One region of the Arthrobacter sp. LFS091 genome, then DNA from elsewhere that is predicted to be linked to it. Evidence: riboswitches for the same ligand, from Rfam matches in the RefSeq annotation. Region 1 holds a riboswitch; the other holds the start of a gene.
The links. A riboswitch is a leader RNA that binds a small molecule or an ion and turns the genes downstream of it on or off. The one in region 1 is predicted to bind S-adenosylmethionine.
Positions count from the first base shown of each region.

Region 2: linked by a shared signal. The riboswitch ahead of ACNQOP_RS12305 (LLM class flavin-dependent oxidoreductase) and the one ahead of ACNQOP_RS13465 (DUF1737 domain-containing protein) in region 1 are both predicted to bind S-adenosylmethionine.

Region 1 covers NZ_JBFPFP010000006.1:292,094-299,521, reverse strand. Annotated here, with positions in the region: gene ACNQOP_RS13500 (siderophore-interacting protein) at 1-96, shown strand, start outside; gene ACNQOP_RS13495 (hypothetical protein) at 93-566, opposite strand; gene ACNQOP_RS13490 (DUF6973 domain-containing protein) at 563-1,312, opposite strand; gene ACNQOP_RS13485 (UDP-N-acetylglucosamine 1-carboxyvinyltransferase) at 1,523-3,046, shown strand; gene ACNQOP_RS13480 (hypothetical protein) at 3,043-3,696, opposite strand; gene ACNQOP_RS13475 (O-succinylhomoserine sulfhydrylase) at 3,707-4,915, opposite strand; gene ACNQOP_RS13470 (rhodanese-like domain-containing protein) at 4,916-5,326, opposite strand; gene ACNQOP_RS13465 (DUF1737 domain-containing protein) at 5,323-5,586, opposite strand; SAM riboswitch class IV at 5,600-5,713, opposite strand; gene ACNQOP_RS13460 (NtaA/DmoA family FMN-dependent monooxygenase) at 5,879-7,207, shown strand; gene ACNQOP_RS13455 (aromatic amino acid ammonia-lyase) at 7,207-7,428, shown strand, end outside.
Region 2 covers NZ_JBFPFP010000006.1:65,258-72,685, forward strand. Annotated here, with positions in the region: gene ACNQOP_RS12295 (ABC transporter substrate-binding protein) at 1-1,077, opposite strand, end outside; gene ACNQOP_RS12300 (NtaA/DmoA family FMN-dependent monooxygenase) at 1,074-2,489, opposite strand; gene ACNQOP_RS12305 (LLM class flavin-dependent oxidoreductase) at 2,544-3,641, opposite strand; SAM riboswitch class IV at 3,678-3,787, opposite strand; gene ACNQOP_RS12310 (LLM class flavin-dependent oxidoreductase) at 4,010-5,146, shown strand; gene ACNQOP_RS12315 (rhodanese-like domain-containing protein) at 5,186-5,641, shown strand; gene ACNQOP_RS12320 (MFS transporter) at 5,605-7,146, opposite strand; partial or broken gene ACNQOP_RS12325 (PLP-dependent cysteine synthase family protein) at 7,339-7,428, shown strand, end outside.

The sequences.
Region 1 (7,428 bases):
GAAGCGTCCAGCACGAGGGCCATCGTCAAGCATCTGCGCAAGGAGCTCGGTGTGGACAAGCACCGCATTGACGCCTTGGGATACTGGCGGGCTTAGGACTCCCTCCAGCTCAGGAAACCCTTCTGCCCGTCCGGCGGCGTAAGGACCACATCACGGCCGTACTTCTTTTTGGCTTCGGACCCGATGAACGCGTCGGGAACGATCCGGACCGCCTTGGCAACTTTGCCGTCCTTCATGAAGACGAACAATGCCGGCGATGCCGTATAGCGGTTTTCCTTGGTGATGGGTTCGCCGAAAGCCGCTTCGATGTCTTTGGCCAAGGTCCCCTCCATCACGAAGCCGGCCTGGTCCCATTCGAAATCAGTGGCATCGGCAAGCTTCAAAGCGGTGCCCTTCGTTGCGGCTTCGAGTACTTGGCTGTTGAGTTTGTCGTTGGATTCGGGCATGACAGATCCTCCCAGGGAGCAGGCGGCCAGTATGCAGGCCAGGACGAGGGCGGCCAGGCCCAGCAGGGCAGCGGACGTTCGCCCTTGGGGTCGGGCCGGGTCAAGATGTGGTGGGTTCACGAGGTGGTCCGCGATTCCCGGCCTACTTCATTGTTGTACAGATCCATGGCCTCGCGCGGGGCAGGGTTACCGGGGAGTTGCTCGTGTGCCGTGGCGTAGTCCTCAGCCCACTCTGCGCCGAATTCCTTCGCCATCAGGGCGTTCCAGTACGCATGGCGGAAGGCGTCGTTCTGGTCGTCGTTTTGGTCTGCGCTGGGGAAGCGTTCATCAGCGACATTGAAGGCGTCATCGTGGATGCCCTTGAAAGCGTTCAGTTCGAAAGGTCCAAGACCATTCAGCATTTCGGCCTCCTTCTCGGTGACAACCCTCTGGTCCACCACGAACTTCAAAGGGTCCCAATCGCCCGGCCAGTTGGTTGTCTCCGCATCGCTGACCTGGTATTCCTCGAGGATTTCCTGCGGGCTGGGGCGGCCGGGGTCGGTGTTCGTGGCGGCCCACTGAATGGTTCCGCTTCCACCGGACCCGCCACCGACGGAGGCTTCCATGGAAGCACCCGATTGCTCCTCTGCGTTACCACGTGCAGACTTTGATGCCTCGTCAATTCCGCGTGACACCAGGTCCAGCAATGGGCGTAAGCTTCCATGCCACTCGGCAGCGAAGCGTTGGGCATCCTGACCTTGCCAATAGCCGCTTCTGGTGATCAGGGAGTCCAGCTCGCGTGCCCGCGCCGTCAGCATGGAGGCGCCGTGCGCCAAAGACTTTGAGAGTGCTTTGAGGTGGTCGACGTCGGCGCCGTAGAAAGCCATGTTTCCCCCTTGAACTTTGGTGCAATGTTTCGCCATCGGGCTGTTGAGCACAATGGGGACAACTTCCCCTGTGGAAAGGGAGGCGCCTTACCCGCATAGGCGACTACCGACGTCGAGCTTCATATCTCACGGTACGGGTACGGTGTGACATTAACCGCTCGAGCGGAGTTCTGCTGGCCACTTCTAGCTCATTTGTGATATTTCTTTGTTATGACGCAAGCTACGCCAGAACATATAGGCCTCCTGCTCCGCAACGCTCGGAGCGAAAAGGGCTGGACGCAGGGGCAGTTGGCTACCGAGCTGGGAACCAGCCAAAGCGCAATTGCCCGCATGGAACAAGGTAAGCAGAACCTGAGCCTCCGAATGATTGAACGCCTTGAAGCGATTTTTGGGCGATCGATCGTCAAAGTCGGCAAGCCCCAGATGACCCACCTGCGGGTAGAAGGTGGCCGGACGCTCTCCGGCGAGGTGGACGTCAACAGCAGCAAGAACGCCGGCGTGGCGCTTCTTTGTGCAAGCCTCATCAACCGTGGCACCACCACGCTGCGCCGCTTGGCCCGCATCGAGGAAGTCAACAGGATCGTAGAGGTCCTGACCTCCATCGGTGTCGAGTGCACGTGGCTCAACGGCAGTGATCTCCGGATCCGCAGGCCCGAGGTCCTGGACCTCGAATCGATGGACGTCGACGCCGCCCGCCGTACCCGCAGCGTCATCATGCTTTTGGGTCCGCTCCTGGACGAGACAAGCGAGTACCTGCTGCCCTACGCCGGGGGTTGCGACCTCGGAACCCGCACTGTTGAGCCGCACATGCAGGCCTTGCGTCAGTTTGGACTCGCTGTGGAGGCCCGCTCCGGGTTCTACTCGGTGACCGCACCACCCGCCGACGGCGATAACCGGTCCTTCGTCCTGACCGAACGCGGCGACACCGTTACCGAGAACGCCATCATGGCCGCCGCCCACCGCGAAGGTACGACGGTCATCCGCAACGCCAGCCCCAACTACATGGTCCAGGACCTCTGCTTCTACCTGCAGGGGCTTGGCGTGGAGATCGACGGCGTAGGAACCACTACCCTCAAGATCACGGGCCGTCCGGCGATCGATGTGGAGATCGAGTACTTCCCTTCAGAGGACCCCATCGAGGCCATGAGCCTCATCACCGCGGGCATCGTCACCAACTCGGAGGTCACCATCCGCCGGGTGCCCATCGAGTTCATGGAGATCGAGCTCGCCACGCTGGAGCAGATGGGCCAAAACCTGGAGGTCTCCGGCGAGTACATGGCCCGCAACGGCCGCACCCGCCTGGTGGATGTGACCACCAAGCCCTCCGAACTCCGGGCTCCCCAGGACAAGATCCACCCGATGCCCTTCCCCGGCCTGAACATCGACAACCTGCCGTTCTTCGCCGTGATCGCAGGCAACGCCGAGGGCCAGACCATGATCCACGACTGGGTCTACGAGAACCGTGCGATCTACCTGACTGAGCTCAACAAGCTCGGTGCCCAGGTGCAGCTGCTGGATCCGCACCGGATCTACGTCAACGGACCCACCAAGTGGCGTGCCGCGGAAATCGGCTGCCCGCCGGCCCTGCGTCCGGCAGCCTGCCTGCTCCTGGCGATGCTGGCGGCCCGGGGAACGTCCGAGCTGCGCAACATCTACGTGATCGAGCGTGGATACGAGGACCTGGCAGAGCGACTGAACACCATCGGCGCGAAAATCGAGTACTTCCAGGACTAGCCTGCGGGAGCGTCGGCTTCGGCTCTTCCGGCCATGGTTCGTTGACCTGGACCCTCCGGTTCCTTCCAGGACATAAGGTAGGCCCCGGTGGCTCCTTCGATGAGGTAGAAAACGAGCGGCGGGATGTCCTTCTTGGCGATCAGGATTCCCCCGAAGACCGGAGCGCTGGCCGCTGCGGTATAGCCGATCCAACGCTGGGCGGGCGACGAAAGCAGGCTCCCGCCCAGCGCCCCGAGCGCCACAACATGCAGTGCTGAATACACAAGGAACGGCGCATTCGATCCGCGTCGGGCAGCGAAGCGCTCCAGGTCCGAGGCGCGGCGCGAAAGGCTGTAAACAAAGAACGGGGCACCGGCGAGCAGTGCGGCCGCGGCGGCAACGGCCCACTTCTTGGGCTTTCCAGGTTCTTTGCGGGTGTCCGGAACGGCGCCTGCGAACGCTGCGAATCCCACCGGCACGGCGACGGTTCCGGCGGCAGTCAAGTGCTGTCCCACCATCCAGCCACGTCGACCCGCATGGAGCATCCGCAGTCGTTCTGCTGCGTCCGGCGTGATGTACACACGGCTGACAGGTGAGATTCCCACGAACCACACCACCGTGCCGGCAACGATGACTGCTCCGGCACGGCGGTAAGGATACGTCCCGCTCATGGCAGCAAGGTTAGACCTGTTTGAGGGCCTTCTCCAGATCCAGGATGAGGTCGTCCACGTCTTCCAGGCCCACGGACAAGCGAACCACGCCATCGCTCAGCCCAATTGCTGCGCGGCCCTCCGGGCCCATGGCCCGGTGGGTCGTCGTGGCCGGGTGGGTGATGAGGGACTTGGAGTCGCCCAGGTTGTTGGAGATGTCGATGACTCCCAGGCCGTCCAGCAAAGCGAAGGCGGCCTCCTTCGCGGAACGTCCTGACGACGGGGACAACTCGAAAGTCAGCACTGTTCCGCCGGCCTTCATCTGCTTCGCTGCGAGCTCGTATTGCGGGTGCGATTTCAACAGCGGGTACTTGACCCAGCTGATGGCGGGCTGCTGTTCGAGCCATTCCGCGATCTTCAAAGCGGACGCTGAGCTGTGGCTCACGCGCAGTCCCATGGTCTCCAACCCCTTGGTCAGCACCCAGGCGTTGAACGCGGACAGCGAAGGTCCGGTGTGCCGCATGAGCTGCTTGACCGGGCCGTCGATGAACTCCTTGGTGCCCAGGATGGCGCCGCCAAGAACGCGGCCCTGGCCGTCGATGTGCTTGGTGCCGGAATACACGATCACGTCGGCGCCCAGCTCACCACAGCGCTGCAGCAGTGGAGTGGCAAAGACATTGTCGACGACGACGGTCGCGCCGGCGGCATGCGCCAGCTCGCTGACCGCCGCGATGTCGACGATCTCCTGCATGGGGTTGGACGGAGATTCGAAAAACACGGCCGTGGTGGGCTTGGACAAGGCTTCACGCCACTGGTCCAGGTCGGGTCCGTCAACGAATACTGTCTCCACGCCCCAGCGCGGAAGGATTTCGTTGAGGATCACGAAGCAGGACCCGAACAGGGAGCGGGCGGCGACTACGCGGTCCCCGGCAGCCAGCAGGGCACCCAAGGCGGTGAATACCGCAGACATGCCGGACGCCGTCGCAAAGCAAGCCTCGGTGCCTTCCAGCAGGCGGAGCCGTTCCTGGAAGGTGGCCACGGAGGGGTTACCGTAACGGGAGTAGACGAATCGTTCGTCCTCACCGGTGAAGGCACGTTCGGCAGCGGCAGCCGATTCGTAGACGAAGCCGGAGTTCAGGAAGACGGCCTCGGACGTTTCCTGGAAGTTGGTGCGGTCAAGACCGCCACGGACGGCCTGGGTATCAGGATTCCAGCCAGCGGCGTCGGGATTGAAAGTCACTTAGTCGGTCCCCAGGTTCGTTGGTAGGCCACGGTTTTTCCAGCCATTTACAGTGCGCTCGCCATAGCGGTCAGGTTCGCCTTCAAAGCCCTCAAGGACGTTGTACGCGGTGAAGCCTGCCTGGGTTGCGGCGATGGCTGCTGCGATTGAACGCTGGCCGGAGCGGCACAGGAAGACGAGCTCCACGCCGTCGTCTTCGGGCGCTTGCTGCCGCAGGTCCTCAATGAAGCGGGAGTTGGGGATGCCGCCGGCGAGGTTCCACTGGATGAACAGGGGATCGTTGTCCGTGGCTTTGGTGTCCGGGATACCGATGTGGGCCCATTCGCCCTCGGTACGGACATCCACCAGGATGGCACCTGCCTCAAGTTTGGCCCACGCGTCCTGCGGGGTCAGGTCGCCTGCGTAGCTCATGCGTGGCCCTCGAACGCTTCGTCGTCGTCATTTTCAAGCTGGTCGACGGCGTCGGCCACGGCGGCGTCTGCGTGGGCGATCGCTGCGGGAAGCACGATTGCCTGGGCGACGATGACGTCCGTGCCGTTAAAGGTGGCTGCCGGGCTGCCATGGAGCACATAGCCCTCGGCGAGTGCGGAGCTGATCCGCTCGCAGAAATCGCGGGTGTCCGGGCCTGTGATCAGGCGGTAGGAGAGTTTTTCTTCAGTGGGTTCAGGCATTGCTGGTGCTCCTCAGTCACGCTTGCAGTTCGAATTTGTCCGATACGCCGAGTAGTCACCTGAGGCACCCCGCCGGAGAGAGGGTTGCCGACCAGCAAGTCAGGGCTTCGCGCTGGTACTCATTACTCAAGAAAAACGTAGCATTCAGGGCGCCTGGGCTGCATGTGGCGGGGGTTTGCCCGCCGTCATGTTGCGTAACCGGAGGGTGCTGTGGCAAGGCCCATTTATGACGTCCCGGGAGCATAATTGACGCAGTACGTCCCCCTGTAACTTCGCAAGAAACCAGGTCGCGGTGAACGAACAGAGCAGTCCTACACTCAAGCCCATGCTGCATTTTGGATGGTTCGTGGGCCACGGATTCGGAGTTCAGGGTTGGGGGACGCCCGGCTACGGGCTGGGCTATGACTGGAAGAAGCCGGCCCTGTACCAAGAGGCCGTGCGCGCCTTTGAGCGATCCGGGCTCGACCTGTTCATCATCGAGGACTCACTTACCGTTCCAGATACATATGGCGGTACGGCCGAGGTGTCCTTGGCGCACGCATCCTTCGCGCCCAAGCACGACCCCCTCGCATTGGTTCCCTACCTGCTCTCCGCGACAGAGCACCTCGGGATCGTGCCCACGGTCAGCGCTTCCTTCTACCCGCCCTTCACTGCCGCCCGGCTGCTGGCCACCTTGCAGCACTTCTCAGAGGGGCAGCTTGGCTGGAACGTGGTGACTTCCGGCAGCGACCTCGCCGCGCAGAACTACGGGCTGGACCAGCAGATTGAACACGACCTGCGGTATGAGAAAGCGGAGGAATTCGTCGACGTCGTGAGGCGGCTTTGGCGGAGTTGGGAACCAGGCGCCGTGCTTGAGGACGTTTCCGCCGGGGTATTCGCAGACCACACCAAGGTTCACCCGATCAACCATGAAGGCGACTTCTTCAAGGTCCGGGGCCCGCTGAACACGGCGCCCCTGCCGGAGGAGCCCGTGTTGGTTCAGGCCGGGGCTTCACCCCGCGGCAAGGCCTTCGCTGGCGGGCATGCCGATGTAGCGATCGCCTTGGCACGAGGCGCAGACGGGATGAAGGCATACCGGGACTCCATCCGTGCCGAGGCTGCGAAGGCCGGCAGGAACCCCGATGACGTGAAGGTCCTGTTTGTCCTCAAGCCCACGGTGGTCGGTTCGGCTGCGGAAGCTGAGGAGCTGCGTGCCCAGCGGCGTGAGCTCACCCAACGGGACATCGACAGCCAGCTCAACTCCATCTCCTACCTTTCTGTCATCGACTTCAAGCAGTTCGACCTCGATGCCCCGTTGCCCGAGCTGACTACCAACAGCAACCAGGGCACCTTGGAGCACTTCGCCAAAGCAGCGCCGCCAGGTTCCACGCTTCGCCAGATCCTGCAGGCCCGTAGCGGCGGGGCAGGGGACTCGATCATCGGTACGGTGGGCGAAATCGCCGACTATCTCGAGGAGACCGGCTCCGCGGTGGGCGGCGACGGGTTCCTTTTCTCCGGCTTCGTGGATCCCGTGACGGTGCATGGAGTGCTGGACAAACTAACCCCTGAGCTGCGTCGGCGGGGGCTGTTGAGGAAGAGTTACGGCAACGGCGGATTCCGGCAGAACCTCCTGGACTTCTGATGACGTCTGATGATGCGGGGACCCTGGTGGTAGGGACGGCCCCGATACGCGCTGAACGCTTGGCCCTGGTTGCCAGCAACGACTCGTTTCACGTGAAACTCAACCATGATGCGTTGACTTTAATCGGCCGATCCCGGGAGATCCTGGAGGAGGCTGCGGCGTCCGGCCAGCGGGTCTACGGGCTCAATACCCTGCTGGGATCCGGTCGTGACACCGTTGTG
Region 2 (7,428 bases), 230 kb from region 1:
GCTGTAGTCCTTGAAGTACGGAGTGGTGTGTGAGAGAACGCCCTTGGCAGGTTGGTCCGCTTCGGTCAGCAGGGTCTTGGTAATTTCCTCACGGTTGATGGCCTTGGAGATGGCCTGGCGGACGGCGGTTTCCTTGAGCTTCGGGTTGGACTGGTTGGCGTACAGGTTGTAGACGACACCCGGGTTGGCGCGCGTGTCATTCCAGAAACCGTTGCCGTTGAACAGGCTGATGTCAGCGGCGGAAATTGCCGCCGTGGCGTCGATCTGGCCGGACTGCAGGCTGCCTGTACGGTTACCCGCCTCCGGAATGATCTTGAAGGTGACAGTGTCCAGGTAGGCCTCGCCCTTGTTGCTGTTGGTGGCGGCGGGCCAGTTGTAACCGGCCCTGCGTTCCAAGACAGCTTCCTTGTCTACGGTGTAGCTCTTCACGCTGAACGGGCCGGAGCCGGAGAACTTCCCGGCGCAACGGTCAGCTTCGGAAAGAGTTGCAGAGGCCGGGGACAACAGGCCGAGTGTGAACGTGGACGTTGCCTGGAGGAACTGCGCGTTCGGCTTGGAGAAGTCCACCACCACTGTTTGCGGATCCTTCACGGTGATCGCGCTGACGTCGCTCAGGTAGGTGGAGCCCAGCGTGGCCTTGGCACCGAGTGCCTTGATCGCCTCGAAGTTGGTCTTCACGGATTGAGCGTCAATCGCTGTTCCGTCCGCGAACGTTGCACCGCTGCGGAGGGTGAACGTAAAGCTGGTGGCGTTCGCGTTGGTTTCGAACCTCTCGGCAAGCCACGGGACAATGTCGCCGGTCTTTGGGTCCTGCGACGTCAGCGACGCCACCGTTTGGCGGGCAATGGCGATGGCATCGTTATTGCCCACCTGCTGCGGGTCGATGCAACCACGGTCCACCGACACCGCGAAGTTCAGGTTCCCACCCGACACAGGTGTGGCGTCGGCACTTTGCTGTGTGCCGGCGTCGGCCCCTCCAGCGCAAGCTGAGGCGAGGAGCGCAACGGCTCCCAGGACGGCGACGACGGCGGCAGGTTTCCGCAGCGTGCGGGTTGCGGGACGGTTGGGGACGCTCATGCGACTTCTTCGCTTTCACTGAGTTGGGTGCTGGTGAGTGATCCGCGGCGGGTCAGCGGGGCACGGAGGCCCAGGTTCTCGCGGAGGTTGGTGCCTTCGTATTCGGTGCGGTAGACGCCGCGGTCCTGCAGGCGGGGAACCAGCTCGTTGACGATGTCGTCCAGTCCGCCGGGGACGATCCACGGAGTGATGTTGAAACCATCAACGGCACCGGCATGGGCATATTCGGCGAGTTTGTCCGCAATGTCGTCATACGATCCCACCAGGCCACGGCCATTGAGCCGGGAACGTGCAGCCACGAACTGCCTGATCGAGTGGCCGTTTTCCTTGGCGTCCGCACGCCACTGGGCCGCGAGGTCCTTGGCGCTCTTCCCATGGAAGGCGTTGCCGCGGGTGGGGTTGGTGACGTCCACAACGGGGTCGATGTCCGGCAAAGGACCATCGGGGTCGTATTCGGTGAGGGTCCGTCCCCAGAACTGTTCAAGGTAGGCGATGGCCGTCTCCGGACCCACCTGCAGCGAGCGGACCCACTGGTGCTTTTCTTCCGCTTCTGCAGGCGTGGCACCGAGGATGAACTCCTGGCCGGGGAAGATCTTCACGTCGTCGGCGGGGCGGCCGGCCTTGAGCGTGCGGGCCACGATGTCGTCGCGGAACTTCTTGGCATCCTCCAGTTCCGGGTGTGCCGAGAAGATCACATCGGCATTCCTGACGGCGAAGTCACGGCCGTCCGGCGAGTCGCCGGCCTGGAACAGGACGGGATGCTGCTGGCTGGAGCGCGGCAACCGGCCGGTGACTTCGACGTCGAAACTCTCATCCTGGCGCTTGACCGTGGTGATGGCGTCCTCGCGGAGCCAGCGTGGATCATTCCGGGACCCGGCGATTGCGCCGTCAGCCCAGGAATCCCAGATGGCCTTCGCTGTCTGGACGAACGCCTCGGCCCGGACATAGCGGTCCTCGTGCTTGAGGAACCCGCCGCGCCTGAAATTGGCGCCGGTCCATGCATTGTCCGTGGTGACGATGTTCCAGGCCGCACGGCCGCCGGACAGGAGGTCCAGGCTGGCCAGGCGGTGGGCGAGGTCCGCGGGATCGTTGTATGTAGTGTTCTGCGTTGCCACCAAACCGATGTTGGTGGTGATGGCTGCCAGCGCTGCCAGTGCGGTTTGGGCGTCGGGACGGCCGACGACATCGAGGTCGTGGATCTTCCCGAGGTGCTCCCTGAGGCGCAGCCCTTCACCGAGGAAGAAGGCGGAGAAGAGCCCGCGTTCAGCGGTTTGGGCTACCCGGCGGAACGACTCGAAGTCCGTTTGCGAGCCGCTGTGTGCGTCTTTCCAAACGGTGGTGTGGTTTACCCCTTGGAAAAAGACACCGAACTGGATCTGCCCGTTGCCTGCGATGCGGTGACGGTTGGTCATGGTTCTGCTCTCTGAATCTGGCTGATGGCCGTTGGCTCTTGTGGCGGGCGTCGGTCAGGCCGCGGCGAAGCGGTTTGCGGGACGGGGAAGCCCGAAGGTTTCACGGAGCGTGGCGTGCGGCAGCGGCGGCACCACCAGTCCTGAGCGATGCAGTTCCGGCAGGACCCTGGTGGCAAGTTCGGGGAGGTCCACGTCCAGGACTGCGGGCTTGAGGCGGACGCCGTCGGCTGATGCGAACAGCGTGGTGAGCAGTTCCACCAGTCCTTCAGCCCTGCCCACGTACCGCGCGCCGCCCGTCCACTCCTCGTAGTAATCGAGCTCGGCAAAGCGGTCCTCCGCGGTTTGTCCACGGGAATCGAGGATGACGTCCAGCTCCACGAGTGTCCGCGGAGCCCCTGCCGTCGCAGCCGCTTGGGCGGCCCGGGGAAGATCGTCAACGGTGTCAGCAGACACCAAGGCGACATCAGCCTCGACGGCGGGAAGCAGCACTGCGGGCGCGAACACCACCAGTTGGCCTTGAAGCGGGCGCGGAATGATGGACGGTCCCTTGACGGAAAAGCGTTCACCTTCAAAGTCGGCGTAGTGCAGCTTGTCCCGATCCACATACCGTCCGGTGGAGACGTCGCGGATCACCGCGTCATCTTCCCAGGAGTCCCATAGGCGGCGGGCTGCCTGGACCACGTCGGCTGCTTCGCTGGTGACGTCGCCTTCGTTCAGTTGTACGCGTCCCACTGACAGGGCTTCCCTCTCCAGGTTTTCCGCGTTGACCAGCCATCCGGCCCTGCCCAAGGAGGAATAGTCCAGGCTGGCCAACTGGGTGGCCACGTGGAACGGCTCGGTAAAGATCGTCCCAGCCTCGGGCACCAGACCGATGGACCGGGTGATCGGAGCTGCGAAAGCTGCGCGCTGGATCGCATCGATCCGGCCGGCGATTCCTGTGGTTCCCGGGTCCACCACCCGGGTGTCCTTGAAAGTAGCTATATGGAAGCCCGCGATATCCGCAGCTTGCACGGTCTCACGGATCCGCTGGCCCCCCAATAGTGCCTGCGGATCATGATGGGCCTTGCGCCACGACGCGGGGTGGGCCCCATCGCCGTCGAGCTCCAACGCGATGACGCGGGAGCGGAATTCGGGTACGGGTGTGGAAGGCATGATTCTCTCTTTCAGAGGCCGCACAGCGGCCGGGACGACATTCACTTGCCGCTCTTGCGGCCTGGTCTGTTTCCGGAGCACCCCGCCACGTAATGCCTGAGGGTTGCCGCAGCACGAGCCGGTCCTTGGCGTGCTGACTCTTGACCTGAACTTGAATCTAGGAGGCTGTCCAAAGAATGTACAAACCGCTGGACTCGCGGCGTCAACGCGGGAAATACCGCGTCAACGGGCTGCCAGAATCGTCATCTTCAGGCCGGCGGGGGCGCCCTTGTGACGGTCCGTTTCGCCGCATTTCGCTGGATTTAGCCCGGTTGAGCGGGGTGACGGATCGGCTTTGGCCAAGGCACTGCGCTCCGTAGTGTCGTGCCATGCCGAAGCCTTCAGTCACTCCCCTGTCCGTCCTTGACCTGACTCCGGTCTCTGCCGGGCAGTCCCCCGGCGAGGCCCTGCGCAGCACCATTGCTCTCGCTGCCACTGCCGAGGCTTCCGGCTACTCGCGGTACTGGCTGGCCGAGCACCACCTCAACACCGGCGTTGCTGGTTCTGCCCCGCACATCCTCGCCGGGTTGGTTGCGTCTGCCACCAAAACCATCCGTGTCGGCACGGCGGCCACCCTGTTGGGGAACTACAAGCCGCTCCAGATTGCAGAGAGCATCGGCACTCTCGCTGCGGTGTTCCCGGACCGTGTGGACCTTGGCTTTGGCCGTTCCGGGCCGCCGAAGTCGCCCAGCGAACCGGCTCCCGGAGTAGTGACCCCGACGGACACACCCGGCGACCGCGTTGTTGACGGTTTGCTGATTCCTTCACCGCGGCCCATCTTCGGTGCCGTCCTCCCCAGGAAATTCCGTTTGCAAGGTGAACTGCTGGGCCGCTTCCCGGGAGACACCGACAACTTCGAGAACGACGTCCAGGACATCATCGGGTTCTTCACCGGCGGGTACCGAACCAGGCATGGCGAAGAAGTCACCGCGACGCCGGCCCTCGGGCAGTCGCCACAGTTCTGGATCCACGGTTCAACAGCGGGTCCCAGCGCCCGCCTCGCCGGCAAGTTGGGCCTTCCCTTCGGCGCGAATTATCACGTAGCACCGGCCGGCGTATTGGACTCCATTGCCGAATACCGGGCCCACTTTGAACCGTCTGCTTCCCTGCAGGAACCACAGGTGATCGTCTCGGCGGACGTGCTGGTGGCCCCGGACGAACACCAAGCACAGCGCCTCGCCCGCGGCTATGCCCAGTGGGTACACGGTATTCGCAGCGGACAGGGTGCCATCCCCTACCCCTCCCCGGAGGATGCCTTGGATCTGCCCTTGGACGCTGACGCCAAAGACCTTGTCAAAGACCGTGTGGACACCCGGCTGGTGGGCGACCCGCACCAGGTCAGGGACAAGCTGCGCACTCTGCAGCGGGCCACAGGCGCCCAGGAACTGCTCATCACCACCATTGCCCATGACCCCGCCGATCGGCAGAGCTCATACCAGTTGCTCGCCGAGGCCTGGGGTCTCTAGCTATCCGATTTTCCACCCACCACCAACCAAGGGAGCACCATGTCCATCGAAACCGCCGTACCGGAAAACGACGTGCAGGATACCCAGCTGATCACCGCCCAGGAAGCGGCCAAACTCATCGAAGAAGGCGCGCTGCTGATCGATGTCCGCAGCGAAGGCGGCCGCGCCAGCACCGGAGCCGTCCCCGGTGCCGTGGTGGTCAACCGCGAGCATGTGGAGGAGGACTTCAGCCCGGAGTCCGCCCACCGCCTGACCCAGGTCAGCGGTACGGACCAGAAGATCGTGGTGTTCTGCGGCTCCGTCAACGGTTCACGTCCCGTCGCGCAGAAGCTCCAGATCCTCGGCTACGCCAACGCCGTCCACGTGGACGGCGGCTTCCCGGCCCTGCGCGACGCCGGCGTCCCCACCACCGGGCCGACCGCCCCGCCCGTCGAACCGGCCCCGCCTGTCGAATCGGCTCAGGCGTCCACCGATTCGGTGGCCTCCGAACGCTGAGTACCTCCCGCCGTCGGACGTTCCGGCGTTTGCACTGCCGCCGTCGTCGCGGTTTCCTTTCCGGAAGCCACGACGGCGGCTCGTGCGTTTCTGCGGTCCCTTCCCTCGCGAAGCCAGTCGAGTCCGCCGGCGAGCAGTGCGACCCCCAGCAAAACGCAGCACATCACGATGCCTTGGTGGAAGGCGTCCTTGGAGGCTTGGCCGGTGGCCGCTCCGTGCGCTTGAAGGAACATGCCTGCGGCCGCAGCTGAGCACAGGGCCGCCGCGAAACGTTGGCTGAGCTGGTAGAAGCCTGCAGCCACTCCTGCGGCACCTGCGGGCGCATGGGCAAGCGTGAGTGTCTGGTTTGGCGCCACCACAAGGCCTGTTGCCACACCTTGGATAAGTCCGACGGCGGCCACCGCCAGAGCCGCCGTACCGCCGTCGAGCCCTTGCACGAAGAGGTCCTTGGCAATCAGGCAGGCCAGGCTGCCCACCAGCGCGTAGACGATCCCGGCGCGACCGTATCGGGCCAGGAAGCGCCAACTGAAGCTGGACGCCAACAGCATTCCTGCTGCTTGCGGCGCGAGGATCGCTGCGGCCGCCAACGGCGCCATCCCCGCCCCGGAGAGGAAGTAGAAGGCAGTCACGGCGGCCATTCCGGCACCGACGCCGAACTGGCAGAGCGCCACCACCGTACCCAAGGCGTAGCCCCTGGATTTCACCAAGGAGGCACTGAGCAACGGGGTTCGGCCGCGCCGTTGATAAAGGAGCTCCCAGCCAGCGAAGGCCAGAAGCGTCCCCGCACCGACCGCCAGCGATGTCACTGCAATGATGCCCGCACCGTAGATCGTGGGAATGAGCGAGGCGATCACCACTCCGCCGAGCAGCAAGGCACCCAGGACGTCGATGGAAGGTTTCGCTGTCCCGTTGTCGGGGTGTTTGCCGGCCGCCCTCGGGAGGAGCCGGAAGGCAAGCGGCACCAGGACCATCACCAAGGGAACGTTGGCGAGGAACAGGATCCTCCATCCGATCGAGGGGTCGCCCAAGGAAAGGACCACTCCGCCGAGCAGCGGTCCGCAGACCGCAGCGGAACCCCCGGCGGCAGCGTACGCACCGAGCGCTTTCGCGCGGTCGTGTCCGGAATAGATGTCCTGCAGGAGACCCAGCACCTGCGGATTCAGGGTGCCGGCGCCGAGTCCTTGGAGGAGCCTGGCGATGATGACCAGCGACGGGTCCGTGGCCAGGCCACCCACCAAGCTGGATGCACCGAAAACAGCAATACCCGCAATGAAGAGCGTGCGCCGTCCCACGATGTCGCCCAGTCTGCCCGCGGGAACCAGCGCGACGCCGAACGCCAGCGAGTAGCTCGCCAGGATCCACTGCACGGACCCGGAATCGGCGTGCAGTGACGCAGACATAGCCGGTACCGCCAGCACGAACATTGACTGGTCCAGGAGCGTGATGAACCCTGCGCCCAAGCAAAGCCAGAGAGCGGAACGTTTAGCGTGGTTTCCGTGGCCCATGATGTGGACTCTAGGCGTGTTCCTGCTGGCTTTGGGTATCGCAAGTCACCCGGTTAAGGGGCGTGAATCCGGGTTACCGCCGGTGACTCCTATGTGACTCTTTGGGGCAATCCCGGCATGGCTCCGGTCACGGAAGGACGCGGTGGGAAACGCTTTTTTGCGAGGGAATACCCGCGTCCTAGCGTGGGCGGCATGACCGTGTATGAATCAGTCCTGGATGCGATCGGCGGCACTCCCCTGCTTCGGCTGAAGCGGCTTGGCGCCGGTGCCCGGCCCCGCATC